Regions from separate parts of the Bradyrhizobium sp. AZCC 1719 genome, predicted to be linked through region 2. Evidence: predicted binding sites of a transcription regulator. Region 2 holds the regulator's gene; each other region holds the start of a gene.
The links. The regulator LexA, encoded in region 2, represses DNA repair genes until DNA is damaged. The targets are predictions, from matches to a motif close to TGTTCNNNNTGTGTTCNG.
Positions count from the first base shown of each region.

Region 1: a site for LexA is predicted at 4,826-4,843, ahead of uvrA (excinuclease ABC subunit UvrA). Genes of this name have one in related genera too.
Region 3: a site for LexA is predicted at 2,835-2,852, ahead of recA (recombinase RecA). Genes of this name have one in related genera too.

Region 1 covers NZ_JAZHRU010000001.1:5,271,108-5,281,081, forward strand. Annotated here, with positions in the region: gene V1292_RS24745 (DUF433 domain-containing protein) at 78-305, shown strand; gene V1292_RS24750 (DUF5615 family PIN-like protein) at 308-643, shown strand; gene V1292_RS24755 (toll/interleukin-1 receptor domain-containing protein) at 717-1,742, opposite strand; gene uvrA (excinuclease ABC subunit UvrA) at 1,761-4,742, opposite strand; gene V1292_RS24765 (outer membrane protein) at 5,053-5,793, opposite strand; gene V1292_RS24770 (outer membrane protein) at 6,163-6,912, opposite strand; gene V1292_RS24775 (single-stranded DNA-binding protein) at 7,419-7,907, shown strand; gene V1292_RS24780 (DUF2306 domain-containing protein) at 8,154-8,552, shown strand; gene gyrA (DNA gyrase subunit A) at 8,756-9,974, shown strand, end outside.
Region 2 covers NZ_JAZHRU010000001.1:5,162,903-5,172,876, forward strand. Annotated here, with positions in the region: partial or broken gene V1292_RS24240 (ComEC/Rec2 family competence protein) at 1-780, shown strand, start outside; gene V1292_RS24245 (hypothetical protein) at 788-1,057, opposite strand; gene V1292_RS24250 (hypothetical protein) at 1,103-1,525, opposite strand; gene lexA (transcriptional repressor LexA) at 1,754-2,455, opposite strand; gene V1292_RS24260 (molybdopterin molybdotransferase MoeA) at 2,664-3,875, opposite strand; gene V1292_RS24265 (HAD family hydrolase) at 3,889-4,515, opposite strand; gene V1292_RS24270 (hypothetical protein) at 4,658-4,960, shown strand; gene V1292_RS24275 (S41 family peptidase) at 5,160-6,494, shown strand; gene V1292_RS24280 (hypothetical protein) at 6,678-7,781, shown strand; gene V1292_RS24285 (autotransporter outer membrane beta-barrel domain-containing protein) at 7,880-9,974, opposite strand, start outside.
Region 3 covers NZ_JAZHRU010000001.1:4,126,558-4,136,531, forward strand. Annotated here, with positions in the region: gene V1292_RS19315 (DUF6894 family protein) at 1-107, opposite strand, end outside; gene V1292_RS19320 (hypothetical protein) at 326-505, opposite strand; gene V1292_RS19325 (hypothetical protein) at 1,220-1,399, opposite strand; gene recA (recombinase RecA) at 2,956-4,047, shown strand; gene V1292_RS19335 (hypothetical protein) at 4,164-5,150, shown strand; gene gcvP (aminomethyl-transferring glycine dehydrogenase) at 5,295-8,171, opposite strand; gene gcvH (glycine cleavage system protein GcvH) at 8,183-8,548, opposite strand; gene gcvT (glycine cleavage system aminomethyltransferase GcvT) at 8,576-9,721, opposite strand; glycine riboswitch at 9,777-9,855, opposite strand; glycine riboswitch at 9,859-9,949, opposite strand.

The DNA.
Region 1 (9,974 bases), 110 kb from region 2:
AGTCGCTCCACCGATCCTAGGCGACTGGACTGACAAGGCCCGTTTCTGCTGCTATAGTTGAGGCAAAGAGTAACCCGATGTCAGACCTTTTGACCAGAATTACCATCGATCCCGAGCGGATGCATGGCCGTCCCTGCGTTCGAAATTTGCGCATCACTGTCGCGGATATCCTGGGTCTGCTCGCGGCCGGACAGTCGCGCGCGTCGATCCTTGAGGATTACCCCTACCTCGAGAGCGCCGATATCGATGCGGTCCTGGCATTCGCGGCTCGCCAGGCGGATCATCCCATCATTGCGGCGGAATAGGCTTGCTGTTTCTGATCGACGCCCAGTTGCCAGCCGCGCTCGCCGTAGCGTTCCGTCAGGCGGGCTGCGAAGCGTCGCATGTCGTCGATCTCGGTCTGGCCACGGCAACCGACGGCCAGATTTGGGAAGAGGCCGTAGCTCGCTCCGCCATTCTGGTTACCAAGGATCGAGACTTCGCACTTCTGCGGGCTGCAAGGGACGATGGCCCGGTAATTCTGTGGATTCGAGTCGGCAATATCGACAATCGAACATTAATTGCTCGGCTGTTGCGGTCATTGCCGCAGATTCAATCCGCAATCAAACGTAGGGAAGCAATTATCGAGTTTGTGGGGAAGTGAGGGATGTTGGCCGAATGCTAAGGATAGCGCATTGAGCGCCTGCCAAGGCGACGGGTTTCGCTGCGCTGAACCCTTACGCGGGTGAAAATTTCGGCCGTTCGATTTTAGCCGATCTCATAAGTTCTCGTATGAGATCTTCGGGAAGATCCTTCGGAAAATGTTCCTTGTCGTATGATGCGTCCGGTCGCCTTGCTGCGACGCCCGTCTTGAGTTCGGAAGGAAAGGCATCTTCTTGAAAATCATATAGGGGTTGATTGTATCCATAGATTTCAATGATCGTCTCGGCGCCTTCGGGCGGAGGCCCAATCTCAAGTGCTCTCGTACCCATCCACAGGGTCGAAATGAAGTCAAATATAGATCGCTTTTTCTCGTCAGAGGTGGGTTTAGCGACCGCAAGATATTCCAGATAAACAGAAGCAACGTGTTCCCAGTGTGCTACCTCGCTAGAAGGATGAGAGTCGCGTTTGAAACTGTCCATCCAGAAGGCCATGGAATGCGGATACACGTCCCAAAGGGCAGAGCGGATTAGGCGTATCCGACTTATCAACTCCGGTGAAAGCACCTCGTGTTGAATCGGGCCCAGCTTGAGTTCTGATACGGTCTTTTCGACTGTGGTTGCCGCGTCAATCGCCTGATAGTGCGCAACACGTCGCAGGATTCTAGTAAACAGATCGGGGCGTACCGCTTTGATTATCTTGACCGCGATTTGTAACGGCGTCGATTGATCGGAGCGGACTGCTAGCTTGTCGGCAAGCGGCGGACTAAACCGAAGAAGCTGTTCATGAATGATATTATGCCAGACAGGAAGTATAACTTTTGCGCCAGTCAGTTCTCGCGCGGTCAACCCGCGCAGCTCATATTCCGGCCACCTCTTGGCGATGAAATCAGGAGACAGAACAACAACGCCGAAATCGGAATTTGCGAGACCTTTGTCGATACTTCTGCTCAAGCTATCGCCCAAGCTGAGAGTATGCTCATCATACCAAACCCGCAAACCGAAACGTTCCAGTGCCAAAGCCAACGGCCTGACGAACGCATCTTTGTCCTCTGATGCGTGAGAAATGAAAAGGTCCCAAGCCTCAACGGGAATTGCTGACATGATTCTTCCCTAGGAGCCTTACTCCGCCGCCTCGCTCGCGCCCGCACTCTTCCGCGGCTTGCCTTCCGCCTTCTTCAGCACCGGTGCCAGAAACTTGCCCGTATAGCTCCGCGGCGCCTTCACAATATCCTCCGGCGGGCCCCAAGCGACGATTTCGCCGCCGCCGTCGCCGCCTTCGGGGCCGAGGTCGATGACCCAATCGGCGGTCTTGATGACTTCGAGATTGTGCTCGATGACGACCACCGTGTTGCCCTGCGCGACCAGCTCGTGGAGCACTTCCAGAAGCTTTGCGACGTCGTGAAAGTGCAGCCCTGTGGTCGGCTCGTCCAGGATGTAGAGCGTGCGCCCGGTGGCGCGCTTTGAGAGCTCTTTGGCGAGCTTGACGCGCTGGGCTTCGCCGCCGGACAAGGTCGTCGCCTGCTGGCCGACGTGGATATAGTCGAGGCCGACGCGGTGCAGCGTCTTGAACGTCTCGCGCACGCGCGGCACCGCCTTGAAGAATTCGGCGGCTTCCTCCACCGTCATGTCGAGCACATCCGAGATCGACTTGCCCTTGAACAGGACCTCTAACGTCTCGCGGTTGTAGCGCTTGCCCTTGCAGGTGTCGCAGGTGACGTAGACGTCGGGCAAAAAGTGCATCTCGATCTTGATGACGCCGTCGCCCTGGCAGGCCTCGCAGCGGCCGCCCTTGACGTTGAAGGAGAAGCGGCCGGGCTCGTAGCCGCGCGCCTTGGCTTCGGGCAGGCCGGCAAACCATTCGCGGATCGGGGTGAAGGCGCCGGTATAGGTCGCAGGGTTGGAGCGCGGGGTGCGGCCGATCGGCGACTGATCGATATCGATGATCTTGTCGATATGCTCCAGCCCCTCGATGCGGTCATGGGGGGCGGCGCCTTCGCTGGCGTTGTTGAGTTTGCGCGCGATGGCACGGTAGAGCGTGTCGATCAGCAGCGTCGACTTGCCGCCGCCGGAAACGCCGGTGACGCAGGTGAATAGTCCCAGCGGAATTTCCGCCGAGACGTTTTTCAGATTGTTGCCGCGGGCGTTGACGACCTTGATGGTGCGGCGATGGTTCGGCGGCCGGCGCTCGGGGATCGGCACCGACAATTCGCCGGTGAGATATTTGCCAGTCAGCGATTTCGGATTCCGCATGATGTCGGCGGGCGTGCCCTGCGCCACGATATGGCCACCATGCATGCCGGCACCGGGGCCGATGTCGAGCACGTAGTCCGCCAGACGTATCGCGTCCTCGTCATGCTCGACCACGATCACGGTATTGCCGAGGTCGCGCAGCCGCTTCAGCGTCTCCAGCAGGCGCGCATTGTCGCGCTGGTGCAGGCCGATCGAGGGCTCGTCCAACACATAGAGCACGCCAGTCAGCCCCGAGCCGATCTGCGAAGCGAGGCGGATGCGCTGGCTTTCGCCGCCGGAGAGCGTGCCGGAAGAGCGCGAGAGCGTGAGGTAATTCAGGCCGACGTCGAGCAGGAAGGACAGCCGCTCGCGGATCTCCTTCAGCACGCGCGCGGCAATCTCATTCTGCTGGTCGTTGAGCGCCTTCGGTACGCTTTCAAACCATTCGCCGGCGCGCTTCACCGACATTTCCGAGATCTCGCCGATATGCTTGCCGCCGATCTTGACGCAGAGCGCCTCCGGCTTGAGCCGATGGCCCTTGCAGGCCTCGCAGGGGATATCGGAGAAATACTTTGCCAGCTCCTCGCGCGCCCATTCGCTCTCGGTCTCGCGGTAGCGGCGCTCGAGGTTGGTGATGACGCCCTCGAACGGCTTTTTGGTATCGTAGGAGCGGACGCCATCCTCGTAGGAGAATTTTATCTCGTCGTCGCCGGAGCCGTGCAGCAGGGCTCCTTGCGTCTTCTTCGGCAGGTCCTTCCACTTGGTGTCGAGCGTGAACTTGTAGAACTTTCCGAGCGCGGTCAGCGTCTGGATGTAATAGGGCGAGGACGACTTGGCCCAGGGTGCAATCGCACCCTTGCGCAAGGTCAATTCCTTGTCGGGAATGACGAGGTCCTCGTCGATGTGCTGCTCGATGCCGAGGCCGCCGCAGGCGGGGCAGGCGCCATAGGGATTGTTGAATGAGAACAACCGCGGCTCGATTTCGGGAATCGTGAATCCGGAGACCGGGCAGGCGAATTTCTCCGAGAACAGAATCCGTTCCGGCCCGCTCTTGTCGTGAATCTTTGCGGTTTTCTTCTTGTCCTCGGCCGCAGGCGCGCCTGCCGGCGCGTCAGCATATTCGATCACCGCAAGCCCCTCGGCGAGCTTCAACGCGGTCTCAAAGCTTTCGGCGAGCCGCTGGCCGAGATCGGAACGGACCACGATGCGATCGACCACGACGTCGATGTCGTGCGGGAATTTCTTGTCGAGCGTCGGCGCCTCCGACAGCTCATAGAAAGTGCCGTCAATCTTGACGCGCTGAAAGCCCTTCTTGAGCCATTCGGCGAGCTCTTTCTTGTACTCGCCCTTGCGGCCGCGCACGACCGGCGCCAGCAGATAGAGCCGGGTGCCCTCCGGCAGCGCCAGCACGCGATCGACCATCTGCGAGACGACCTGGCTTTCAATCGGCAGCCCTGTGGCGGGCGAGTAGGGCACGCCGACACGCGCCCACAGCAAGCGCATGTAGTCGTAGATCTCGGTAACGGTGCCGACCGTGGAGCGCGGATTCTTCGACGTCGTCTTCTGCTCGATCGAGATCGCAGGAGACAGGCCGTCGATCTGATCGACATCCGGCTTCTGCATCATCTCCAGGAATTGGCGCGCGTAAGCGGAGAGCGATTCGACGTAGCGGCGCTGGCCCTCGGCATAGATGGTATCGAAGGCGAGCGAGGATTTGCCGGAGCCGGAGAGGCCGGTGAACACGACGAGCTTGTCGCGGGGAATCTCGAGATCGACATTCTTGAGATTGTGCTCGCGCGCACCGCGGATGGTAATCGCACGCGATGCGGAGCCGGCGTTCTGTTGGCGCTTCGCCCTTAGCACTTCATCCATATCGGCATTTCCAGGCGCGAGGCGCGCGCCACGTTGGGCGCGCATTGCCGGCCAAGGGCCGCCAGGCGCCGTTGATTGAAAGTCGGAACATAGGAAGAACGGGAGGGAATTTCCAGTGCCGCGCGCGAATCATCAACGGATTGTTTGCGCTCGTAGCGTTTTCAAGCGAAGTGGGACCGGTTCGCCTGAAGAACACGCATCGAAATTCGAAGAGCAGTTGTAATGGCAGCAGGTGGCAGTGCCGCACATTAAAAAAGGCCGGCGCAAGGCCGGCCTTTTCTCAATCTTGGGAACTCAGGTGACGCGGAGATCAGTACCCGCCGAACTTGTAGTTGATGCGAGCGGTGATGACATCAACGTCCTGACGGATGCGGGTCTGGGCCACCAGTGTGCCAGCCGGGAAAACGACGCCGTTGCTCACGAAGTTATAGGTCTTGTCCTGCATGAACATGTGATTGTATTCGATGCCGGCCGACCAGTTCGGGGCGAAGCCATATTCCAGGCCAACGCCGACGACACCACCCCAACGGGTGTCATCGACGCTGTTGGCGAGCGAGACACCAGTGCCGGTCGTAAGCAAACGGTAGCGATCGGAGGTCACGGCGGCGCCGCCCTTGAGGTAGAACAGGACGTTGTTCGCTGCGTAGCCGACCTGACCGGTGAACAACCCGAAGGCGTCGACACGAGTGTCGTTGGTGAACGCCGGAAGAAGCGGGATCGCATTGCTGCCATGGAAGTCAGCCCAGTTGCCCTGCGCTTCCACGCCGAACACCCACGAAGCGGCCTGCCAGCGGTAGCCGATCTGACCACCGACGGTGCCGCCGGTTGCGTCATGGCTGCCCATCGGAGCGACGCCGAGGCTGGTCTCGTCCCAACGCTGTCGGCTCGATCCCCAGCCGCCGTTAACGCCGGCGTAGAAGCCGCTCCAGTTGTACACCGCAACCGCCATCGGCGGAGCCTTGGTGTAGGGCCTGGCAGCGAGATCGGCGGCCATCGCGGGCGCCATACCAAGCGCGATCAGGCCAGTGGTGGTCAGCAGAATCTTTTTCACTTTCTTTTTCCTTTCGCGGCTCCAACGCAACTTTCCTCAGCCGTCAATTTGAGGTTGCCTGGCGATATAGCGCGAAGTTCCCGAAAAATGCTGTCGCCGGAATACCACATGTGGGTCAAAATCGTGGGCGGCACAACCGCAGCGGGCGGCAACTGTACCGAGCTACAACCAAAACTAAAGGGCCGGCGCGGGGCCGGCCTTTTCAGCGTCGGGTCGAAAACGTCCACGATCAGTACCTGGCGATCACCGGGCCGCCGACCTTACAGCTGATGCGCGCGGTGATTATGTCGACGTCCTGATCGTATCAGCAGCCAAACAAAAAGGCCGGCGTGAAGCCGGCCTTTCCGTAGTTCCGCGCTGGCGTTGCGATCAGTACCTCGCGATGACCGGGCCACCCCAACGATAGTTGACGCGAACGGTCACGAGATCGACATCCTGGCTGATGCGGTCGGTGCCGAAGAGGACGCCGGCCGGTGTGACGAAGTCGTGGGTGCGGTCCTGCATGAACAGGTGATTGTACTCAACGCCGGCCGACCAGTTGGGAGCGAAGCCGAATTCGATGCCCGCGCCGACGCTGGCGCCCCAACGGGTGTCATCCCCGGTGGCGGCAACTAGGACGCCGGTGGGAACATCAAACTGGCGGAAACGATCCGCCGTAACGGCCGCACCACCTTTGACATAGAACAGAACGTTGTTGGCGGCGTAGCCGATCTGGCCTGTGATCAGGCCGAACGCATCGATGCGCGATTCGTTGCGGAGCGTCGGATCGATCAGGCTCACATTGCTGCCCCGGAAGTCGGCCCAGTTGCCCTGGCCTTCAAGACCGAACACCCAGGTGCCGGCCTGCCAGCGATAACCGATCTGACCGCCGGCGGTGGCGCCGTCTGCGTCATGGCAACCCTCGTCCGCGATGAACGCGCCGCCCACCGTCACGAGGTCCCAGCACTTCTGGCTCGTACCCCAGCCGCCGTTGGCGCCGATGTAGAAGCCGCTCCAGTCGTACACAGCGGCGATCGGGGCTGGCGGCGCCTTGGTGTAAGGACGCGCAGCGAGGTCGGCCGCCGCCGCGGGTGCAGCGAACGCAATGAGAGCAACTGTAGCTAACAGATACTTCTTCATGATCTTTCCCCAGTTTTGTCCGCTTCCCGCTAGGCCTGAAGCGTTGTTGTGACGCGAGCGCCCGCGCCGCTGGAGAATGGTATAGCGCGACTCGCGCGGAAATGGCGTGTCCCGGATGCAACAGCCGCCAACCAAGTTTATGGAACGAAGCTTATGATTTATCTGGTATAATTGGAACCGAGACGGGAACTTTCGGGTTCCATTTCGTCTCTTTCGGTTCCCCCGTGAGTTCCCGGGGTTCGCCCATAGATTGCAAGGCCGCAGCCGGGCAGACGTGAGCTGTTTGCGGAACAAAGCTGGAACGCACGCGTAGGCGATGCTATATGTGGATAACCGGCGACTTGCCGAGGGATCGCCAAGTCAGCGGGGCCTGTCGGTGTATAGGGTCCGGATGTCCTGGAGCGGACGCGGAAACGGACAAGCGACAGGTCAAGAATTGAAGATGGCCGGCACGAAAGCGGGCCGGACCAGTGATTTTTGCCGGCGATATCGAGTGGAGAGCGGCGATGGCGGGAAGCGTGAACAAAGTGATTCTGGTCGGCAACCTCGGCAAGGATCCTGAAATCCGGCGGACACAGGACGGGCGGCCGATCGCCAATCTGAGCATCGCGACATCGGAGACCTGGCGCGACAAAGGCACCGGCGAGCGCAAGGAAAAGACCGAGTGGCACCGCGTGGTGATCTTCAACGAGGGGCTCTGCAAGGTCGCCGAACAATATCTGAAGAAGGGCGCCAAGGTTTACATCGAGGGCCAGTTGCAGACCCGCAAATGGACCGACCAGAGCGGCGTCGACAAATACTCGACCGAGGTCGTGCTGCAGGGCTTTAACTCGAACCTGACCATGCTCGACGGCCGCAGCGGCGGCGGGGGCGGCAGCTTCGGCTCCGATGATTCCGGTGATTTCGGCTCGAGCGGTCCGGCTAGCTCCGCGCCGCGGCGGGCAGTCGCGGCGGGCAGCCGCAACAGTGATATGGACGACGACATCCCGTTCTAGGGCCTTACTCCGTTCGAGAGCAGGGTCTTCGCTAGCAAGAAATTCGCTTGCGGGAACGGACGTTGACGCCTGCTTTACGGCTGATGTGCCGCCGCAGGAATCCGCCGGCTGAAAACCTGTCTACAGGAGCGTCACGATCCGAGTGCCCGGTCGGCTCGCTCAGCCGCTATGTTGTTAATCTTCACATGAGGTAATTCGCTTAAGCTGCTCCAGCCTTGAACGCCAACCGGATCTGGAGCGCCCACCATGAGCCTCGCACCGCTGCTAGAGGCGCCCGGGACGATCCCGTTGCATGCCTTCGCAGCCATGGCGGCGTTTGCGCTTGGCATCGTGCAATTCGCAGCACCGAAGGGAACCCTGCCGCACCGGACCATCGGCTGGATCTGGGTCGTGCTGATGGCTGCGGTCGCGATCAGCTCGCTCTGGATCCATGAGATCCGGATGTTCGGGCCGTTCAGCCCGATCCATCTGCTGTCGATCTTTGTGCCGATCATGCTGGCACTCGCGGTCCTGCATGCCCGCCGGCACAATGTCAGCGGTCACCGCAAAGCGATGGTGTCGATCTTCTTTGGAGCGCTCGTCGTCGCCGGCTTGTTCACCTTCCTGCCGGGACGGATCATGCATGCGGTGGTTTTTGGCCGTTAGGCCGACCGTGGGAACATCGTTTTTAACACTGCCTTCCGGCCCTGAAATGGCGGTTCCGGCAGGGTTCGGGAGAGCTGTCTCCGATCCCGGTAAGTCCATGAAAAAACGAGCGGAAAAACAGCTTCCTCCCGACAGCTTCGGGGTGGTTATCGGACCCTCGATGCGCTATATGATTCTTAGCTGAGAACTGACTGGATTCCCCTTTGTCCGACAACGAAGACGACAAGCCCGGCGAGCCGCCGGAGCACTCCGACATTCGCCCCGTTTCCATTCTCGACGAGATGAAACGCTCCTACCTCGATTACGCCATGAGCGTGATCGTGGCGCGGGCGCTGCCGGACGCGCGCGACGGGCTCAAGCCCGTGCATCGCCGCATTCTGTATTCGATGTACGAGCAGGGGCACACGCCCGACAAGAAGTACGTCAAGTCAGCGCGCGTCGTCGGTGACGTGATCGGTAAGTATCATCCGCACGGCGACCAGTCGATTTACGACGCGATGGTCCGGATGGCGCAGGATTTTTCCATGCGCGTGCCGCTGATCGACGGCCAGGGCAATTTCGGCTCGGTCGATGGCGATCCGCCCGCGGCTTATCGATATACCGAAGCCCGTCTGACCCGGTCGGCGCTAGAAGTTCTCGGCGATATCGACAAGGATACTGTCGATTTCCAGCCGAACTACGACAATTCCGAGAAGGAGCCGTCGGTACTGCCGGCGAGGTTCCCGAACCTGCTGGTCAACGGCGCCGGCGGCATCGCCGTCGGCATGGCAACCAACATCCCGCCGCACAATCTCGGCGAAGTCGTCGACGCCTGCGTGGCGTTGATCGACAATCCTGCGCTCAGCATCGACGATCTCATCAACATCATTCCCGGCCCGGATTTCCCAACCGGTGGCATTATCCTCGGACGCCAGGGCATCCGTTCGGCCTACCACCTCGGCCGCGGGTCAATCGTGATGCGCGGCAAGGTGACGATCGACACCATCCGCAAGGATCGCGAAGCGATCATCATCACTGAAATTCCCTATCAGATAAACAAGGCCACCATGGTCGAGCGCATCGCCGAACTGGTGCGCGAAAAGAAGATCGAAGGTGTCGCGGACCTGCGCGATGAATCCGACCGCGATGGCTTCCGTGTCGTCGTCGAGTTGAAGCGCGAGGCGATGGCCGATGTCGTGCTGAATCAGCTCTATCGCTTCACGCCGCTGCAATCGAACTTCCCGGCAAATATGCTGGCGCTGGATAACGGCCGTCCGCAGACGATGAACCTAAGGGATCTGCTGACGCTGTTCATCGCGTTCCGCGAGCAGGTCGTCACCCGTCGCACCAAGTTCCTGCTCAACAAGGCGCGCGATCGCGCCCATATCCTGGTCGGTCTTGCAATTGCGGTTGCGAATATCGACGAGATCATTCGCGTGATCA
Region 2 (9,974 bases):
TTCGATCGACTGTTCTGGGCGATCATGGGCCTCGGCATCGACTGGATGATTGCGGTGACGCAATGGGTCGCGGCGTTACCCGGCGCGGTCGGCCGGGTGCCGGCCTTCGGCATCGGCCCGCTGATTGCGGCGAGCCTCGGCATCATCCTGCTCGGCCTGTTGCGCACGCCGCTGCGCTGGTCGGGTGCGGCGCTGGTACTATCAGCGGCGCTGTGGGCGGCGAGGGTGCCGCAGCCGGATATCCTGATTTCCGCCGACGGGCGCAATGTCGGGGTGCGCGGCCAGGATGGCCGGCTACATTTGATGCACGCGGGCAAGGGGTCTCGGGACGTCTTTCTTTTGAAGGAGTGGCTGGCGGCGGATGCGGACGCGCGAACCGCGGCTGACGCCTCGCTCACGTCAGGTGTCTCATGCGACGATCTTGGCTGCGTGGTGCAATCCGCCGGCGGTGCCCTGATCGCGCAGGCGCTCAGACCCGAGGCGTTTTCGGACGATTGCGAGCGCGCAGCAATCATTGTGACGCTGCGGCAGGCCCCGCCGGCATGCGGTGCTTCCGTCATCGGCGCCGAACGACTGCGGCGGCAGGGCGCGATGGCGTTGCGGCGCAGCCGGGAGGGATTTGTCGTCGAGGCGGTCAAGCCGAGAGGCATCGACCGCCCGTGGTCGCCGGCCATAGCCGGCGAGCGCGAGGCCGACACCACCGTGCTTGCGCCGCGCGTCGTGCCACCGCGCAGCGTCGATGCCACGCCGGCCGAGGCAGACCTGCAGGCGGAGGAGTAGATGATCTTCAGTGCTCGTCGACCGTGGGCTTGGCTGGTATTTCGAACGCGCCGAGATGGAATTCCTCGGGCGCGTCGGGCGCCGACGGCAGAGCGACCAGCGTGAACGATGCGTCAGGGAATTGCCGCCAGATTGCGAGATCTTCGGCCGTGATGGTGAGCCAGCCGTACCTGAACATGTACCGCCCGGGCTCAGTGACGCGCCCGGCTTTTTGCCACGTAACCTTGTTGACCACCGACTGCCCCCCTGCGGTGCCGAGTTCTGAAAAATGAACCACCACGATCCGCCGGCCTGGACCGGCGGATCGTATTCGCGTGGGCGTTTATCCGGTCACGATCGATTCGGCCGGAGGCGCTTCCGTCACCTTCGGCGCGCGTTCGCCACCGGTCTGGACCACCGGCAATTGCAGCACGGTCGCGCGCTGGCCTTCGCAAAGCTGCGTCACCAGCACATGGCTTCCGTCGGGAAATTCGATCGCGTCATGGTGACGGTCGGATATATGGGGGTCGATTTGATTGAACTTGCCGACCCGCCAGTCGGTGGTTCGAGTCCAGATCCACCGGTTGTCGTATTTGACGTCCTCAGCGAACGCCAGTTCGGTGCCGGGAAGCATGCAGACCGCCACTGCAGGCTCGCGTTCCGACGCAAAGCCGCGGGTCGATGTACCGCGGAATGTCGTCGTGATCAGCGTCTCGCCGACCTCGGCAGGCCGCGTAGCCACAGCATGCAGGCTATAGTCACACATCGGATGGCTCCCTCGTTTGAGATAGCTGACCCGTGTCTAGAAGGAGGCACAGGCCTCTATCAGAGTGGACATGGCGCAGAGCCTTTTCTCTGTTCTGGGCAATTCTGCGACTGGCGCACTGCGCCACATTCACAAACGCGCTAACGTGCCTTAGTTCCACACGTGCAACAAAAAACCCCGGCCACGGGCCGGGGCTCTTTTCCGTCACGGCCCGGACGGCATAATGGGTCAGTATTTGCGGTACAGCCCGATCAGCTTGCCCTGAATCCGGACCCGGTTCGGCGGCAGGATGCGGACTTCATAAGCGGTGTTGGCGGGCTCGAGCGCAATCGAGGCGCCGCGGCGGCGGAAGCGCTTCAGCGTCGCTTCCTCCTCGTCGATCAGCGCCACGACGATGTCGCCGGTGTCGGCGGTTTCGTTGCGTTGGATCAGCGCCATGTCGCCGTCGAGAATGCCGGCGTCCACCATGGAATCGCCGCGCACTTCGAGCGCGTAATGTTCGCCGGAGCCGAGCATGTCAGGCGGTACGCTGATGGTGTGGCTGCGGGTCTGCAGCGCCTCGATCGGCGTACCGGCGGCAATCCGGCCCATGACAGGCACGGCGACCGGGCGATTGCCGTCGTCCTCGGCGGCCGGCGCGCTCACCGTGCGCTTGCCGAGCGTGCCCTCGATGACGCTCGGCGTGAAGCCGCGGCGGCTGTTGGCGGCGGCTGCGAGCTCAGGCAGCTTGATGACTTCGATGGCGCGGGCGCGGTTGGGCAGGCGACGGATGAAGCCGCGCTCCTCCAGTGCCGTGATGAGGCGGTGGATTCCGGATTTCGAGCGCAGATCGAGCGCGTCCTTCATCTCGTCGAAGGAGGGCGGCACGCCGGCCTCTTTCAGCCGTTCATTGATGAAACGCAGAAGTTCGTACTGTTTGCGCGTAAGCATCGCGAGCAATCCCCCGGTTGGCGTCGTCTCGTTCCGAATCTTCAGAGCCCAAGATCGCGGAGTCCCCCAACTCCCAATCAAAGACACTAGCAGTCGAAACAAATCATGAACGGACACTATATGTTCGATATGTGTTCCGCAACCACTTAATTTCAGGTGAACGCATTGCGGTTCCGGCCCAAAGTGCTGTCGGAGCGCGGTTCAGGCGTCATTCCGGCAGCCGGAGCAGCTCGCAAGGCGAGCCCTTTGCGGCAGCCGGCGCGAACGGCGGACGTATCACAAGTGCCCGTGCCGCAGCGAGATTCCCTGATAGCGACGAGTCCTGATGGTTCACCGGCACGGCGACCAGCGTGCCGTCGTCGCGCGTTTCGAGGTAGGCGCGAAGATAGTCTTCGCGCTGGTCGTTGGCGGCGAGATCGCGGCCGAGCAGGGCGCTTTCGCGCGGGTGATGGATGGTATCGCGGCCCGATAGAGCGCGAATCAGCGGCACCAGGAACAGGAAGCCGCAGACATAGGAGGAAACGGGATTGCCGGGCAGGCCGATCACCCGCATCGCCTCCAGCCTGCCATGCATCATCGGCTTGCCCGGCCGCATCGCGATCCGCCAGAACGCCATGGCGATGCCCTCGGCCTCCAGCGACCGCTTGACGAGGTCGTGGTCGCCGACCGAAGCGCCGCCAATGGTGATCAGGATGTCGGCGTCGGCCTTGCGAGCACGGCTGATGCCTTCCGCGGTCGCGGCGACGGTGTCGGCGGCGATTCCGAGGTCAATGATTTCTGCTCCCTCGGCCCGCGCCAGCGCCCGCAAGCTGTAGCCGTTGGAATAGACGATCTGGCCGGGGCTGGGGCTTGCGCCCGGCATCACCAGTTCGTCGCCAGTCGCCAGCATCGCAACTTTCGGGCGACGGTGCACTGCAAGCTCCGGGTAGTTCATGCCGGCGGCGAGTGAGAGGTCGCGGTCGGTGAGGCGGCGCCCGCGTTTGAGGAGGAAGTCGCCTTCGCGGAAATCAACGCCCGCGGCGCGGATATGCCGCCCCGGAACGGCAGCTTCCGTGATGGTGATATGATCACCCTCTACGCCAGTGTCTTCCTGGATGATGACGGCGTCGGCGCCGTCGGGAATCACGCCGCCGGTAAAGATCCGCACCGCTTCGCCCGGGCCGACCTTCCGCTCGAACGGGCGGCCGGCGGCGACCTCGCCGATCACCTTCAGCCGTGCGCTGACATCGGCGGCGTCAGCCGCGCGCACCGCATAGCCGTCCATCGCCGACATCGCCTGCGGCGGCTGCGTCCGCCGCGCGGCGACGTCGCGTGCGAGAATGCGGTGATACGCCTCATCGAGCGCCACCATTTCTTCAGGGACGGGATCGGCGCCCGCAAGGATGGCAGACAATGCATCGGCAACCGGCATCAACGCCACGGGCAGACCTCCCTCAAATTCCAAGTGCGGTCAGTGCCCTCGCCACGTCATCCGTCGATGTCACGTGGATGGCAGAAAGGCCGCGCGCCCGCGCACCTTCGATATTGGCAGCCGAGTCGTCGAAGAACAGGATCCGCGACGCCGGCACGCCGATCGCTTTTACCACATGATCATAGGCTTCGGCGTCGGGTTTGCGCAAACCGATGCTGGAGGACAGGAATATCTCGCGGAAATGGCCGAGCACATCCGCATAGGCCCGCGAAAAATGTGTGACATGGGCCGGATTGGTGTTGGAAAAAGCATAGAGCGGCAGGCGTTTTGCTGCACGCGCCAGGAGCGGCGAAATTCCGGGCATCTCGCCGGTGAAGATCGCGTTCCAGCCTTCCAGGAACTGCGCGTCCGTGATGCCGATGCCGAGCGACTGGCGCAGACCTGCAAAGAACGCCGCGTCGTCGATCCGGCCGGTCTCGTGGTGCTTGAAACTGTCGTCCACCACAAAGCGTCCGGCGAGGTCGGCAGGCGCGCAGCCCGCATGCCCTGCCCAGCACGTCATTACCTCTTCGAAACTGATGTCGAGCACGACACGGCCGAGGTCGAACAGCAAGGGATCGACGGAATGGGGCACTGGCGGCGAATTCATGGCAGTCGTTTACAAAACCGGACCGGCCTCGGCAACGGCCACGGCGATTTGCGTCGCGGCCCAATCCGGCGCTTAAGCCCGTACGCCGGCTGTGCTAAGGCTTGGGACCAATTTCTTGGGGCCAATTTCAGGGAGTAGTCGCATGCAAGTTGTTGGCAGAATCCTGGGCGCTGTCGCCGTGATCGCTTTTTTGGCCGGATCCGCCGCCGCCCAACAAGGTCCCGCCAGATATGGCGAGGAGGACAAGCCCAAGACGCCCTCGCAAATCGCGGCCGAGAAGGACGCCGAGCGGGCCTACCGGAGATCGCTCGGCAACATCCCCGAGCAGCAGAAGAATTCGGACCCCTGGGGGACGATGCGCGGCGACAGCACACCGCCGAAAGCGGCGGCCAAGGCGCCGGCAGCGAAGTCAAAGGCCAAATCCGCCGAAGGCGCTGCAAAGTAGAAGATGCCGGCTAGCCAGGGCACGACGAACTCGCCATCTAACGTGATGATTTCATTCACACTCTGAAAGCGACCGTATTGCCCCCGGTCGGCGTGCCTTGATCCGACCAAAAAGCCATTGTGAGTTGGCGGGGCCGGGACAGGGGCGCCGATTCACAGGGATGGTGTGGGCGTCCGTAGAGATAGAGGGACGCCCCACGATGCGCAGGAATTTTGCCTTTCTTCTCGGCACGGTGACGGGTGCGTGTCTGACCGCTCTCGTGATCGGACCTCAAGGGGCGCATCTGGTGGCGGCGGCAAAGGCCGCGGCCCGTTCCGACACCTACACCCAGCTCAATCTGTTCGGCAATGTGTTCGAGCGGATCAAGACCAGCTACGTCGAGAAGCCCGACGATTCCAAGCTGATGGAAGGCGCCATCAACGGCATGATCTCGGCGCTCGATCCTCATTCGCGGTACATGAATGAGAAGGGCTGGAGCGACATGCAGGAGACCACCCATGGCGAGTTCGGTGGGCTCGGCATCGAGGTGACGATGGAAGACGGCCTCGTCAAGGTGGTGACGCCTATCGACGATACGCCCGCGGCCAGGGCCGGCATGCTGTCAGGCGACGTGATCACCCAGATCGACGACGAGGTCATCCAGGGCATGACCCTCGAACAGGCGGTGGGCCGGATGAAGGGCCCCGCCAACAGCAAGATCCGCCTCAAGGTCGTGCGCAAGGGGGCCGCCGCGCCGATCGACGTCGCCATCGTGCGCGAGATCATCCGGGTGCGGCCGGTCCGCTTCAAGGCCGACGGCGGCGACATCGGTTACATCAGGATCACCCGCTTCAACGAGCAGACCACCGACGGCTTGAAGAAAGCCATCGCCAGCATCTCGAAGGAAGTTCCGCCGGAAAAACTGACGGGCTATGTGATCGATCTCCGCAACAATCCCGGCGGGTTACTCGACCAGGCGGTGTCGGTTTCGAGCACCTTCATGAACCGGGGCGAGGTGGTCTCGACGCGTGGCCGCACTTCGGAGGAAACCCAGCGCTTCACCGCGCGCGGCGGCGACATCACCAAGGGCAAGCCGCTGGTCGTGCTGATCAACGGCGGCTCGGCTTCGGCGTCCGAAATCGTGGCCGGCGCGCTTCGCGACCACAAGCGCGCCACGCTGATCGGCACGCGCACTTTCGGCAAGGGCTCGGTGCAGACCATCATTCCGCTCGGGCAGGGCAACGGCGCGCTGGCGCTGACCACGGCGCGCTACTTCACGCCGTCGGGGCGCTCGATCCAGGCCCAGGGCATCGCGCCCGACGTCGAGGTGCTGCAGGACGTGCCCGATGAACTCAAGGGCCGCGCCGAGCTGAAAGGCGAAGCCTCGATGCGCGGCCACCTCGCCGCCGACGGCGCCGAGCAGACCGGCTCGCAAGCCTACGTCCCGCCGAACGAAAAGGACGACAAGGCGCTCAACGCCGCGTTCAACCTGCTGCGCGGCGGCACCGTGAATGCAAATGCAGTCACGGCCGCGAAACGGGCGGTGCCGAACTAAATTCAGAACCCACCGCGTCTTTGCGAGGCATCCGGCGGCGCTTTGCGCCGACCGGGTGGCTCGCAATCAGCGCGTAGTATGCGGCGCGCGTAGCGATCCACAAAACATGATCGTTTTTGAAACTCTCATCTCCATCCGCTCGTAGCTCGCGTCGAACACCACGCGCGTTCGAACGGAGCAGTCATGTCGAGAAGATGGATTTTGCCGGCCCTGATCCTGTCGGTTTGTTCGAGTGGAGCCCTGCAGGCCAATCCGCTGGATTCACCTGGCGTCGTTTATATCGACGGGCTGCCGTGCAATCGCGCGTGCCAGTCCTACATGGCCTGGTCTGATCAGACATTATCTGCCCGGCACCGCGCGGTTCGCGAGACTGAAATCGCGGTGCCGGCTGAGGCCGAAACCGCAAGACCAGAACACGCCAGTCCCGCACGCGTAGCGAGGCAGGGCGCCTCCGTTTCCCGCACCGCGCCGCGCAGCAGCAAGGCGGCGTCCAGTACGAGGCCGCCAACCGCCAAAAAGGCCGCCGCTCCCGCTCTCGCAGCAGCCAGGAAGAACATTCCGGCGGCTACGGCGCCAGTGGCTCGCGAAAAGGCTGTCGCGGGTGGGCAGCCGCCGGAGCGCAAACTGGAAATCTCTGATAGCCCCGAGCCCAGTCAGGCAGCCGCCGTCGCTGCGTCGCAGCCTGCGGAGGCTCCCAAGTCGGAGGTCAAATCCGAGGTCACCCTGCCGCCGCCGGCCACGCTTGAGATCGCCGCGACGCCTGCCGCGCCCGAGGCGACTGCGTTGCCTCCCTCGGCCGGCGTTACTCCCGCTCCGGCTTCTCGAACCATCCAGCAGCAGCTTGTGGAAGCGACGGGAATGGCCGATCTCGTCACGGCGATCGGGACGGGGCGGGAAGCGTCCAGCAAATCGGACAATCCGGAAGCAGCACCCGCCGACGTGAGCGATACTGACAAGACTGCATCCGTATCGACAGACAGTACGGACAATCTGGTGGCGCTTGTGCTGGCGCGTCCGGAAATTGAATCGTTATCCGACCTGAACAACAGAAACATCGCGATCGAGGAGAAGCAATCCGCATCAAGTGGACGCGTCAGCGCCGCCTTCATGGCGGCGGGAGCTGCGGAGGTCCAGTTCAGCGAAGGACAGCGAGGGGCAATCGAGCGGCTGATCAGCGGCGAAGTCCCGGCCGCGGTTCTGACGTTGGCCTCGCGCGAAGCAGCGGAGTGGTTTCCCGATATCGAAGGCTTCAGGACTTTCCGGGTGCCGCTGAAGGCGAGACTTTAGCAAACCGTAATTCGTGCGCGGTGGCCCAACGACTAGGTGTTGGCAGACTTCGAGCGGGCGCAGGAATCCGCGGCACTGCGCTGGACTGACCGAACGTGTCAAAATCTCACGGCGAGCCGGCCTCGGACGGCGTGGTCTTCGGCGTTGCGTGCGACCTGGCCCTGGTAGAGAATGCCGAGCGTGGTTTGCGCATTGAGATGCAGGTCAGCGCCGGCTTCGAGGAGCGCGCTGTTGCGCGCGAGCGGCGCGCCCGCGATCTCGAAGGCAGTGCCTCCGCTCGCGAAGGAGAGGGTGGTGACCGGCGTCACATCGCCGAGCACGTGCTGCCAGGCGGCGGAGAGGCGCGGCGCCAGCGTCATTCCCCCGACCGCGACGCTGGTGGCGAGCCGCGCGCCAAGCGTCGCGAAGCCCGCCTCTTCGCGGTCGCACGCACCCGTGAGCGCCGCGACGCCGCCCTTCTCCGTGAAACCGCTTGTCCTCGCCTGCACCCAGGCAGCTCCTGCGAACGGCTCGAGCGCGACCGGGCCGAGCCCGAAACCGTAGCCGATCTCGCCAAACACCTGAGTGGTGCCGCCATGATAGGCGGCCGACGCGCGATCGACAAAGCCCGGAAACGCGATGGTGCGGGTGGTGTCGATCTGGTGGTACGAATAGGCCATGCCGGCGCGCGCGCTCCACGCGCCGGCGCTGCCCGCGCCGTAGAACGCCGCGTGGCCGCTCTCGACCGAGGCCGAGCTCGCGCGCGCGTCCACGCCGACCGCGGAGTCCGAATAGCCCGCCGCGAAGCCGAAGCGCCAGTCATCAACAGCGGCGTCGAGCCCCGCGACGGCGCCAGCGTGGCGGCGAGCGACCGTTGCCGCATTGCCATCGCCGTCAATGCGACCGCGCGCACCGAGTCCCTGCGCCCAGAAGGTCAGGCGGGACGAGTCCGTCTTCGGCTCCGGCACGGTCCCCGGAAGGGCCGCGCGCGCCGCCGTCCCGCCTACCGCGTTGTCGAAGGACGCCTGGCGCAGGCGGCCGAGCACCGCGTCGCGCAGATCGCGCGATTCGTCGACGAGCACGCCCGCCGTACTCGCATGCAACTCGCCCGAGAGTGCATCGAACGCCTGCCGCGCCTGCGCGGCTGTGCCGTAGAGCACCGTATTGAAGATGGGATTGCCGAAGCCCAGCGAATCGACGCCGGTGCCGGTGGCAATCTGGTTGCGCGTCCAGCCGACGCTCGCGAATGCCGTGCGTGCGAGGGTGAAGAATACGTGGTCGGCATTATAGGACACGGTCGGCGTTATGAAGGCGGACGAGGTGAGATTGGAAGTCACGCTGTCGAACGTGCCGGCGATGCCGCCAGTCGCCGTGAGAATCGTGTAGGTGGTGCCCGGCGCGTAGGTCCCGGGCGCTGCGACCACACGCAAGGCACCGCCGAGCTGCGCCGCGCCCGTGACATCGGTGCGATCGGCGCTCGTCGGCGCGATCTCGACCAGGTAGGTCGAGGCCGCCGACAGCACGAGATTGCCCTGCACCGTGATGGTGCCGATCGAGTTGCCGGGCGAGAGCGTGCCGGCGCCGATAGTCGTTGCGCCAAGACGACCAGTGCCCCCGACAAGACCGCCGCCATCCACCGTCAGTGGTGACGAGGCGATCGAGCCGTTCACGATGAGCGTGGCGCCGTTGACGGTCGTGGGACCCGTGTAGCTGTTGGCAGCCGTCAGGATGGTGGTGCCGGACAGCACATTGACGCTGCCGTTGCCGGTCATCGTCGACCCAAACACGTAGTTGGCGGCCGTATGATTGAAGTTGATCGTGCCAATGCCAGCGCCGAACGCGACGCTTGCCGTGTCGAGCGTGCCGGCGGCCGCCGCCGGACTGCCTGCCGCCGCGCCGATGTTCAGCGTGCCACGCGAGCCGGCCTGGCTTGCCACATGCACGGTGCCGGCGTGCACCGTCGCACCCGCCGCGACGGTGAGCGTACCGGTGCCGGAGAATCCGACATTGAGGTCTCCGGAATTGGTCCATGTCGAGCCGGCGCCCGTCACCGCCACGGTTCCTTGCGAGCCGATGGCCGATCCGATGATGGCGGACGCGCTGCTCACAGATCCACCGCTGTCGATGGCGAGCACGCCGGTGCCGCTGACGCCAATTGTGAGGGAGGCACTGGAGTTCAAGGCCGAGCCCGGACCCGTCACTGTCACCGTGCCT
Region 3 (9,974 bases), 1.0 Mb from region 2:
ACCCCGGTCATTTCCTTCCACGCGGCGTTGTGATCGGCAAATTCCGCGCCGTCATTGCTGACGCACGCATCTTCGCCATGTCGAACGGTGAAGAAGAAGATCGGCATGGCAAGTTGACCAAATGTAAAATGGGCCGCCGCTGGCCCTGAGATCCCCCATCCGCCGGGAGTGGATTCCTCGCGTATGGAAAGATCAACCCCGGGTTTTTACGGGCCCAAGCACGTTGCCGGGCATATAGGCCGGGTTATCGCTCAGGTCTAACCTGATGTAGTTGCAGAGAAACTTCTCCGGCTGGAAGGCCCGTGGAAGCGGCCGCCGAGCGGAATTACTTCCGTTCGGCTTTTTTCAGCTCCCGATCAATCCGAAGCTGGACCCGCCGGATGGCAAGCAGATTGAGCCTGGCTTCGGTCTTGCCCGTGACAACCCTGTCGCCGATACGGAATTGCCATTTCCAGATGCCCGGAGCGACCGCCGTCACGGTGTATTCGACGCCCTTGTGGATCATATGGAAATCCCGCTGCGGCTCCCGACCGCTTCAAACCGGACCTCTGACTTAAAATTGCAATTGTTCCTGCCGAGGGCAATGCCTTTGCCGCGACGCGCACGGCCGAAATCCGCTCCCGGGGCTTCAACCCCATGGGCGTGACCGAATTCCCTTGCCCAGCCTAATTTCCGCGGCGCGCAAAAAGCACTGCGCCGCGCAAGCGGAGTATGGTCGCTTGGCGGCGCAGGCCTATTCCCCGAGTGATGCAATGTCCCAGGCAAGAATTTTGTCGGGGGCGATATGAAAAAGGTTCAACGCGCCCGAGACAAATTTGCCCGGCGATTTGCACGGGCGCGGCCGCCCGGTAGCCGGCTTTCTTCCTATCCCTGCCGCGACGGATGAGGCTGCCGTGGCGGAATATGGGTTCTCGACGGCGCGTCCGGCCGGACGGGCTGCGGCGGCCTTGAGGGCTCCGGCGTGCGGCTGAGGTTCAACAGCCACGTGAGGAGATGGGCGCCATGGTGTTGAAGCGTCGGCAGGATGGGTTCGCAGGTGAGGACGGTCACGGGGGCGGTCGTTTGTATCTGCATGCCGCTGGGCATAGCCTGCAGCGCCTTGAAGGACGGTTCAGATGAAGCCGCAAGCACGTTTTAAAATTGTAGGCGACGTCACCACGTCCCGATTTACAGGTCGGATAACGATGAGGCCGCCGGTTCGGCGGCCTCATCGCGAGAGCTAGCCTTCCGGCTGCTCTACATCGGGCGCCCGGGGGCTGGCGTCGGGCGCCTCTTCACTTCTGGCCCGAAGGTCGGCGGCCTTGTCGAGAAAGCCCGCGGCGATCTCCGGATCCGTGGTGGCCATTGCAAATTTGAGAAAGGTTGCCGCTTGTTCCGTGAGGTATTTCTTGCCCGGCACAATACTGGTTCCCCATTACTACCCGTCACTACCCTGCCGCACCCGCTGCAATTACGCACTGCGGCGAAATCCGTTCCGGGGAAAAGTGCAAAACTATACTTAAGTCGGGTGCGCTCACGCGGATCGTGCGTTCGGACTGGTTGGGGCAGGGCGTCGAAGGCGGCAACCTCACGAGGCAGTGGGCGCGGTGTCCTCGCCCAAAAGCTTCCCGGTTTCCTTATGGATGAAGTGAAGCCGGGTGCAGGCGAGGCAGACGACGGACACATACGAATTGGGCTCGTCCTCCGGCGCGGTCGCCGGAAGCCAATGCTGCACCTTCGCGCCCAGCCGTGGGCATGTGAAAAGGATATGTCGGCCCGTCATTGGCGAGAGATATGCAGAGGCTGGGTGCCGGGTCACCTCCGTATGTTTGCGTAGTTGGGGGCTGTCCGGGCGGCGAAGGCGCGGAGCGGGGGTGCCATCCTCGTCAGGACGCACCGGGAGCCGGGTCGGATATTCCTGAGTTCGGTATCGGAAACACCGTGATGTTACGGACTCCAAAAGTGCGTGTGGAAAACACTATGCTTGATGTCGCCGGGGCTGCTTTTCATCCCGAACCAATTTGTACCGGCTGGGGGCCGCCGAAAGGCGGCCCTTTCAATTTGGGCGAGGCCCTTTTGGGGAAGAAGTCGCCAACAGAGGCGGCTCCTTCAATCGCGCGTTCGGTCCCGGTCCCGTTGCCGTTGGTGCTATCCTAATTCGAAGCTGCGCGAGCACTTAGGCGCTGTTGTCGCAACGATGCGGCTTGGCTCTAGCTGGCATGACTGCAAAGATAAGCTAGATCGTAATTACAAACGATATAGCGGCCCAACCCAGACGAGCTTTGACTTTGGAGAAGAGGACACAGGTAAGGGTCTGTAACGAAAGAGGCCACCAACTGGAGGCGGCCCGCTACTCCCGCGTCTAGCTCTGGAAGCTCTCTAATGAAGAGGCCGCCAACTGAGGCGGCCTTACCTTAGGCCGATCAGCGCCACGGCTACTTCCGCGATCTTGCGAGGCTTCCTAGTGCCGGTCGCGCTGACCTCGATAACGGTGCGAGCCACCATCTCGCAAAGGGGGTCGTTACGGTCAGCCACGCTCAGCAAGTTTAGGGCGTGATTGAAGGCACTGTTCAAAAGCTCGATTTGCTCCGGCGTGTGTTGGCCGTCTTTCAACAACCGATTGATTGGCATTGTCCCGCCCCCAAACCGACGCAAGACCCGGCTAGTTCCGGTGAGGGAACTAGATTCCCTTTTGGGCCGGGAGTCGAATTAAATTCTTGCTATGTTCGCAGCGGAATAATTTCCTTGACCTTGCTCAAGGTTTCCATCCCGTCGCCCGGAGTGGCGAATTAGGACACTCGCCAAATCAACTTAGGACACTGGGGCTTAAATACGGGCAGTACCCCTGCGGCGAAAAGAACATATTGCGAACATAGAACAAAGATGGTACAAAGATTCCTAGACGAAATCGAATCCCAAAAGCCGCTCACCGCCGTTTGTCCCGCTCGCGAATCCCCGCCATAAGGAGCACGTATTATGTCCGCCACTGCCCTGCGTATCGTTGAAGGATCCTCCATGGATAAGACCAAGGCCCTGTCCGCCGCGCTCTCCCAGATCGAGCGCCAGTTCGGCAAGGGCTCGGTGATGAAGCTGGGCAAGAACGATCGCTCGATGGACGTCGAGACGGTGTCCTCGGGCTCGCTCGGGCTCGACATCGCGCTCGGCGTCGGCGGGCTGCCGAAGGGACGGGTGGTTGAAATCTACGGGCCGGAATCGTCGGGCAAGACCACGCTGGCGTTGCACACGGTGGCCGAGGGACAGAAGAAGGGCGGCATCTGCGCCTTCATCGACGCCGAACACGCGCTCGATCCGGTCTACGCGCGCAAGCTCGGCGTCAACATCGACGAACTCCTGATCTCACAGCCCGACACCGGCGAACAGGCGCTGGAAATCTGCGACACGCTGGTGCGCTCCGGCGCGATCGATGTGCTGGTGGTCGATTCGGTGGCGGCCTTGGTGCCGAAGGCCGAACTCGAGGGCGAGATGGGCGATGCGCTGCCGGGGTTGCAGGCGCGGCTGATGAGCCAGGCGCTGCGCAAGCTCACCGCCTCGATCAACAAGTCCAACACCATGGTGATCTTCATCAACCAGATCCGCATGAAGATCGGCGTGATGTACGGCTCGCCGGAAACCACCACCGGCGGCAACGCGCTGAAATTTTACGCCTCCGTCCGCCTCGACATCCGCCGCATCGGCGCGATCAAGGAACGCGACGAAGTCGTCGGCAACACCACCCGTGTCAAGGTGGTGAAGAACAAGCTGGCGCCGCCCTTCAAGCAGGTCGAATTCGACATCATGTATGGCGAGGGCGTCTCCAAGATGGGCGAGATCCTCGACCTTGGCGTCAAGGCCGGCATCGTCGAAAAATCCGGCGCCTGGTTCTCCTATGACAGCCAGCGGCTGGGCCAGGGTCGCGAGAACGCAAAGGCCTTCCTCAAGGCCAACCCCGACATGGTCGCCAAGATCGAGATGGCGATCCGCCAGAACTCCGGCCTGATCGCCGAGCAGATTTTGGCCGGTCCCGCCGAGCGCGACGCCGATGGCGAGGAGCCGGCGGACGACGAATAAGTTTTGAGAAACGCTTCAGGGGTTAAGGCCTGAAACGTGACGACGGGTGCTGCGGACGTTGAGTTGCCGACGTCCTCAGTGCCCGTTTTGTTTTGTCTGTATTGTCGGAGCGAGCAATGAAGCCTCTGATCCTGACCGGCTGGCTGTTGCCGGACTTTCTAAAGAATGACTTCGCTGATCTCGCACTGGATTTAGCATTTTTCGACTTCATCTGGGGACCGCAGCCCTCGCCGGATGAACTCGCAGCCCACCTCGGTCCCCGCACTGATAGCCACAGCCTCGACAGAGCCACACACTGGTCGGACTGGGGCGGTAGCCAGTGGAAACACAGCAAAAGCAGGAAGCACCGGGATCTCAGCCTGGCCGAATTCTGCCAGCACTATGAAGCCGTCGAACTATGGTTTGACGTGCGGCCGAAAGCGCAGCTGAAATTGATCTGGCTGCTCGATTATTTCCGCTCTTATCCGCAAACCGTTGGCAGGTTGAAGCTGCGTCTTGTCGATCTGGAGATGAGAGCGCTTGACAAATTTGGCCGGTGGGATCCGCCGGCCGTTCAGGTTACGGAAAAGGAATTGGCGACGGCGAGCGCCGCTTGGCAGGCTTGGCGATCGCCCACACCGGAAGCTTGCTTCGATTTGCTCAGCAAGGATTTGAGTGCCTTGCCGCTTCTCAAACCCGTTTTGATCGATCTGCTCGAAGAATTGCCAAGTTCGACAGGCCTTGGCGCCTCGGAAATGCGGATGCTCGAGCTGATCGGGCGGGGATACTCGCTGACGAATGCGCTCTTCCATCTCTACCAACTGCGGCAAACGCGCATCTTCGGCGAGTGGGAATACGGCTATTTGCTGGATGGGCTTGCGCATGGCCCGCGACCGGCCGTGGCGGGCCTGGACGAGCAACTGCGCACGCTCGACCGCGAAAATTTGCGGGACCGGCACACGGCTTACCTGCGAAGCGAGCTCTCGCTGACCCAATTCGGCAGGGCTGTTCTCGCCCACAAGGAAGACTTCAGCCGGCACAACCCGATCGACCGCTGGTGGGGTGGCACGCACCTGACCAACGATAACCTCTGGCGCTGGAATCCGGCACTGGTCGCGCCGTAGCGGCACGACTGTAGCAAGGATGGGTAGAGCCACCGGGTTCGGCCTTTGGCCCGCCCGATGATAAACTCCGCGAAACCCATCGCGTCTATCACCGCAGGGCGGCACGATGATGGGTTTCGCTATCGCTCCACCCACCCTACAAAGCTACTCCGCAGCTTGCGCGTAATCCTCAACCGGCGGGCACGAGCACACCAGATTGCGGTCGCCATAGACGTTGTCGACTCGACCGACCGGGCTCCAATATTTGTCGGTGCGCGAGATGCCATCGGGGAAACAACCCGTGGCGCGACTATAGGGGCGGTTCCATGCATCATCGACAATGTCGTGCACGGTGGTGTGCGGGGCGTGGCGCAAGGGCGAGGCTTCGACCTTCCAGCGGCCGATCTCGATCTCCGTGATCTCGCTTCGGATCGCGATCATGGCGTCGCAGAACCGATCCAGCTCCGCCTTCGATTCCGATTCGGTCGGCTCGATCATCAGCGTGCCCGGCACCGGAAAACTCATGGTCGGCGCGTGGAAGCCGTAGTCGATCAGGCGCTTTGCGATGTCATCGACGGTGACGCCGCTCGTCGTCTTCAGCGGCCGTGGATCGACGATGCATTCATGCGCGATGCGTCCCTTGGCATTCTTGTAGAGCACCGGGAAATGCGGATCGAGGCGGCTGGCGATGTAGTTGGCGTTGAGGATCGCCATTTCAGTGGCGCGCGTCAGGCCTTCGCCAGCCATCATCAGGATATAGATGTAGGAAATCGTCAGGATCGACGCCGAGCCGAACGGCGCCGCCGATACCGGGCCGATGGGATGCGGCACCGCGCCGTCGGTTGAGGGATGGCCGGGCAGATAGGGCGCAAGATGCGCTCTTACGCCGATCGGGCCCATGCCCGGGCCGCCGCCGCCATGCGGGATGCAGAAGGTCTTGTGCAGATTGAGATGCGAGACGTCGGCGCCGTAATCGCCGGGGCGGGAGAGACCGACCTGCGCGTTCATGTTGGCGCCGTCGAGATAGACCTGGCCGCCATGGCTGTGCACGATGTCGCAGATCTCCGTGATGTGCTCCTCGAACACGCCATGCGTCGAGGGATAGGTGATCATCACGGCGGCGAGATTTTTGGAATGCTTCTCCGCCTTGGCGCGGAGATCGTCGACGTCGACGTCGCCGCGCGCGTCGCAGGCGGTCACCACCACTTCCATGCCGGCCATGTGGGCCGAGGCCGGATTGGTGCCGTGCGCGGAAGAGGGGATCAGGCACACCTTGCGGTGCGGCTCGCCACGCGCGGCATGATAGGCGCGGATCGCGAGCAGCCCGGCATATTCGCCCTGCGCGCCGGAATTCGGCTGCAGGGAGATCGCGTCATAGCCGGTGATGTCGCACAGCCATTTTTCCAGCCGCGCAAATAGCGCGTGATAGCCGGCGGCTTGCTCGCGCGGCGCGAACGGATGGAGCGAGCCGAATTCGGGCCAGGTCAGCGGGATCATTTCCGTGGTCGCGTTCAGCTTCATGGTGCAGGAGCCGAGCGGGATCATGGCGCGGTCGAGCGCGAGGTCGCGATCGCCGAGCTTGCGCATGTAGCGCAGCAGCTCGGTCTCGGAGCGGTGCGTGTGGAACACGGGATGGACGAGGAAGGCGCTGTCGCGCTTCAGTTCGGCGGGCAACGTTTCGCGCGCGCCCAGCTCGACATCCGCATAGGACAGCGTGCCGCCGAAGGCGCGCCACACCGCTTCGACGATCGCAGGCGTGGTCGTTTCGTCGACGGCAATGCCGAGCGTGCCGTCACCGATGCGCAGGTTGATCTTCTCGGCGAGCGCGCGGGCAATGATTTCACTCTGCTTCGCGCCAGCCGCGACGGTGATGGTGTCGAAGAACGCCGGCGACGCCGACGCATAGCCGAGCTTGGCCAGTCCCGCCGCCAGCACCACCGCGCGGCGGTGCACCGTGCGCGCGATATGCGTCAGCCCCTCGGGGCCGTGATAGACCGCGTACATCGAGGCGATCACCGCCAGCAGCACCTGCGCGGTGCAGATGTTGGAGGTCGCCTTCTCGCGGCGGATATGCTGCTCGCGGGTCTGCAGCGCCAGCCGATAGGCTGGCTGCCCCCGCGAATCCACCGACAGCCCGACGATGCGGCCGGGCAGCGAGCGTTTCAGCGCGTCGCGCACTGACATGTAGGCCGCGTGCGGACCGCCATAGCCCATAGGCACGCCGAACCGCTGCGCCGAGCCGATGGCGATGTCAGCGCCAAGCTCGCCGGGGGAGGCGATCAGCGTCAGCGCCAGCAGATCGGCCGCGACAACGGCGAGCGCGCCCTTCGCACGCAACGCCGAGATCGCCGGCCGCAGGTCGCGCACCGCGCCCGTCGTTCCCGGATATTGCAGCAGGCCACCAAAGACATCGGCGCCTTCGAGATCGCTGACGGGATCGCCGACGATCAGATTCCAGCCCAGCGGCTCGGCACGGGTGCGCAGCACGGCGAGCGTCTGCGGATGCACTTCCGCATCGACGAAGAACGATTTTGTTTTCACTTGCGAGGCGCGCTCGGCCAGCGCCATCGCTTCCGCCGCGGCGGTACCTTCATCGAGCAGCGAAGCGTTGGCCACATCTAGGCCGGTGAGGTCGCAGATCATGGTCTGGAAGTTGAACAGCGCTTCCAGCCGCCCCTGGCTGATTTCCGGCTGATACGGCGTATAGGCGGTGTACCAAGCCGGGTTCTCCAAAATATTGCGCTGGATCACCGTGGGCAAAATCGTGCCGGAATAGCCTTGGCCGATCAGCGAGGTGAACACCTGGTTCTGCGCGGCCAGCTCGCGCATGTGCGAAAGCGCCTCGGTTTCGCTCAACGCTGAACCGAGATCGAGCGGCTTCTTCTGCCGGATCGAGGAGGGCAGCGTCTGGCCGATCAGCTCGGTGAGGCTGTTCGCGCCGACGCTCTCCAGCATCACACTGATGTCGCGGGGCGAGGGGCCGATATGCCGGCGCACGAAGTCGGTGGCGGCTGCGGCGGTGGTCTTGAGCGGCGCGTTCATGACGTCCTTCCTTAGGCCGTGTGGGCCTTGTAGGCGGCCTCATCCATCAGGCCGCCGAGTTCGCTTTTGTCCGCAATCTTCAGCTTGAAGAACCAGGCCTTGCCGCCGGCGTCGGAATTCACCAGCGCGGGTTCGGCGGCGAGCGCCTCGTTGACCTCGATCACTTCGCCCGAGATCGGCGCGTAGACGTCGGAAGCGGCTTTCACCGACTCCACGACGGCGGCGGCTTCGGCCTTCTTCAGGGCGCGGCCGACTTTCGGCAATTCGACGAACACGACGTCGCCGAGCTGCGATTGCGCATAGTCGGTGACGCCGATGGTGGCGACATCGCCCTCGATGCGGAGCCATTCGTGGTCGGATGTGAACAGCGTCGTCATGAAAATTTCCCTTTGGCGTTGGCAAGTTCAGCGTTTGTAGGTGTTGGGAACGAAGGGCATGGCGGCGACCTGCAGCGGCAGGCGCTGGCCGCGCACTTCGGCGAAAACCTGCGTGCCGTTTGCGGCGAGCGCGGTCGGCAGATAGCCCATCGCAACCGGCGCATTGAGGCTCGGACCAAATCCGCCCGAGGTGACCTTGCCGACCGGCTCGCTGGAAGCGCTATCTGCGAATAGCAGCGCACCTTCGCGCACCGGCGCGCGGCCTTGCGCGCGCAAGCCGACGCGGCGGCGCGATGCGCCTTTTTCAAACTGTGCGAGGATTTTTTCTGCGCCCGGAAAACCGCCGGCGCGGGCGCCGCCGCTGCGGCGGTTTTTTTGCACTGACCATTCCAGCGCGCCCTCGACCGGCGTCGTCGTGGTGTCGAGGTCGTGGCCGTAGAGGCAGAGCCCGGCTTCCAGCCGCAGGCTGTCGCGCGCGCCCAAGCCGATCGGCAGCACGTCCGGATTGTCCAGGAGTAGCGTCACCAGCGCCTCGGCCTGTTCGGCCGGCACCGAGATCTCAAAGCCGTCCTCGCCGGTATAGCCGGAGCGCGAGACGAAGCAGTCGAAGCCGGCGACCTTGCGCGGCCCGGTATCCATGAACCGCATGGCGGTGACGTCTGCACCAAGTTTCGCCAGCGCCGATTCCGCCTTCGGTCCTTGCAAAGCGATCAGGCCGCGACCGGTTAGCGAATCGATGATGCAGGTCTCGGAGAGATGCGCGCGCAGATGCGCCTCGTCCTCGGCCTTGCAGGCGGCGTTGACGACCAGAAACAGGTGGTCGCCGAAATTCGCCACCATCAGATCGTCGAGAATGCCGCCGTCGCTATTGGTGAACTGGGCGTAGCGCTGCCGTCCCGGCGCAACCGCCAAGATGTCCTGCGGCACCAGCCGCTCCAGCGCCAGCGCCGCGTCTTCGACCCGGCCGGATTTTGCCCGCAGCGCAAGCTGGCCCATGTGAGAGACGTCGAACAGGCCGGCGGCGCTTCGCGTATGCAGATGTTCCTTCAACACCCCGGCCGGGAATTGCACCGGCATCTCGTAGCCCGCGAACGGAACCATCTTGCCGCCGCGCGCCACATGGAGCGCGTGCAACGGGGTGCGTTTGAGGGAGGATTTGTCGCTTGCCAGCATCGTCAAGGCCCTCATGGGTTCCGGAGACCAGTCTCCAAAAACCCAAAGAAAGCCCCATCTGTCGCTGTGCCTGAGAGTATTATCCCGTCGGCGGACGCCCTGGGCGCGTGTTGCCCGGCGTCTCTTTCCAGATGCTATTTCGTCACGCGGTCCGTTTGCCTGAGAGTTTCCGGGGCGGTTGCTCCTTCGGCGCCGGCGCTTAAGCCGATCTCTCCCGACGTGACGTCTTACAGATAAGAGGGAAACACAGCCC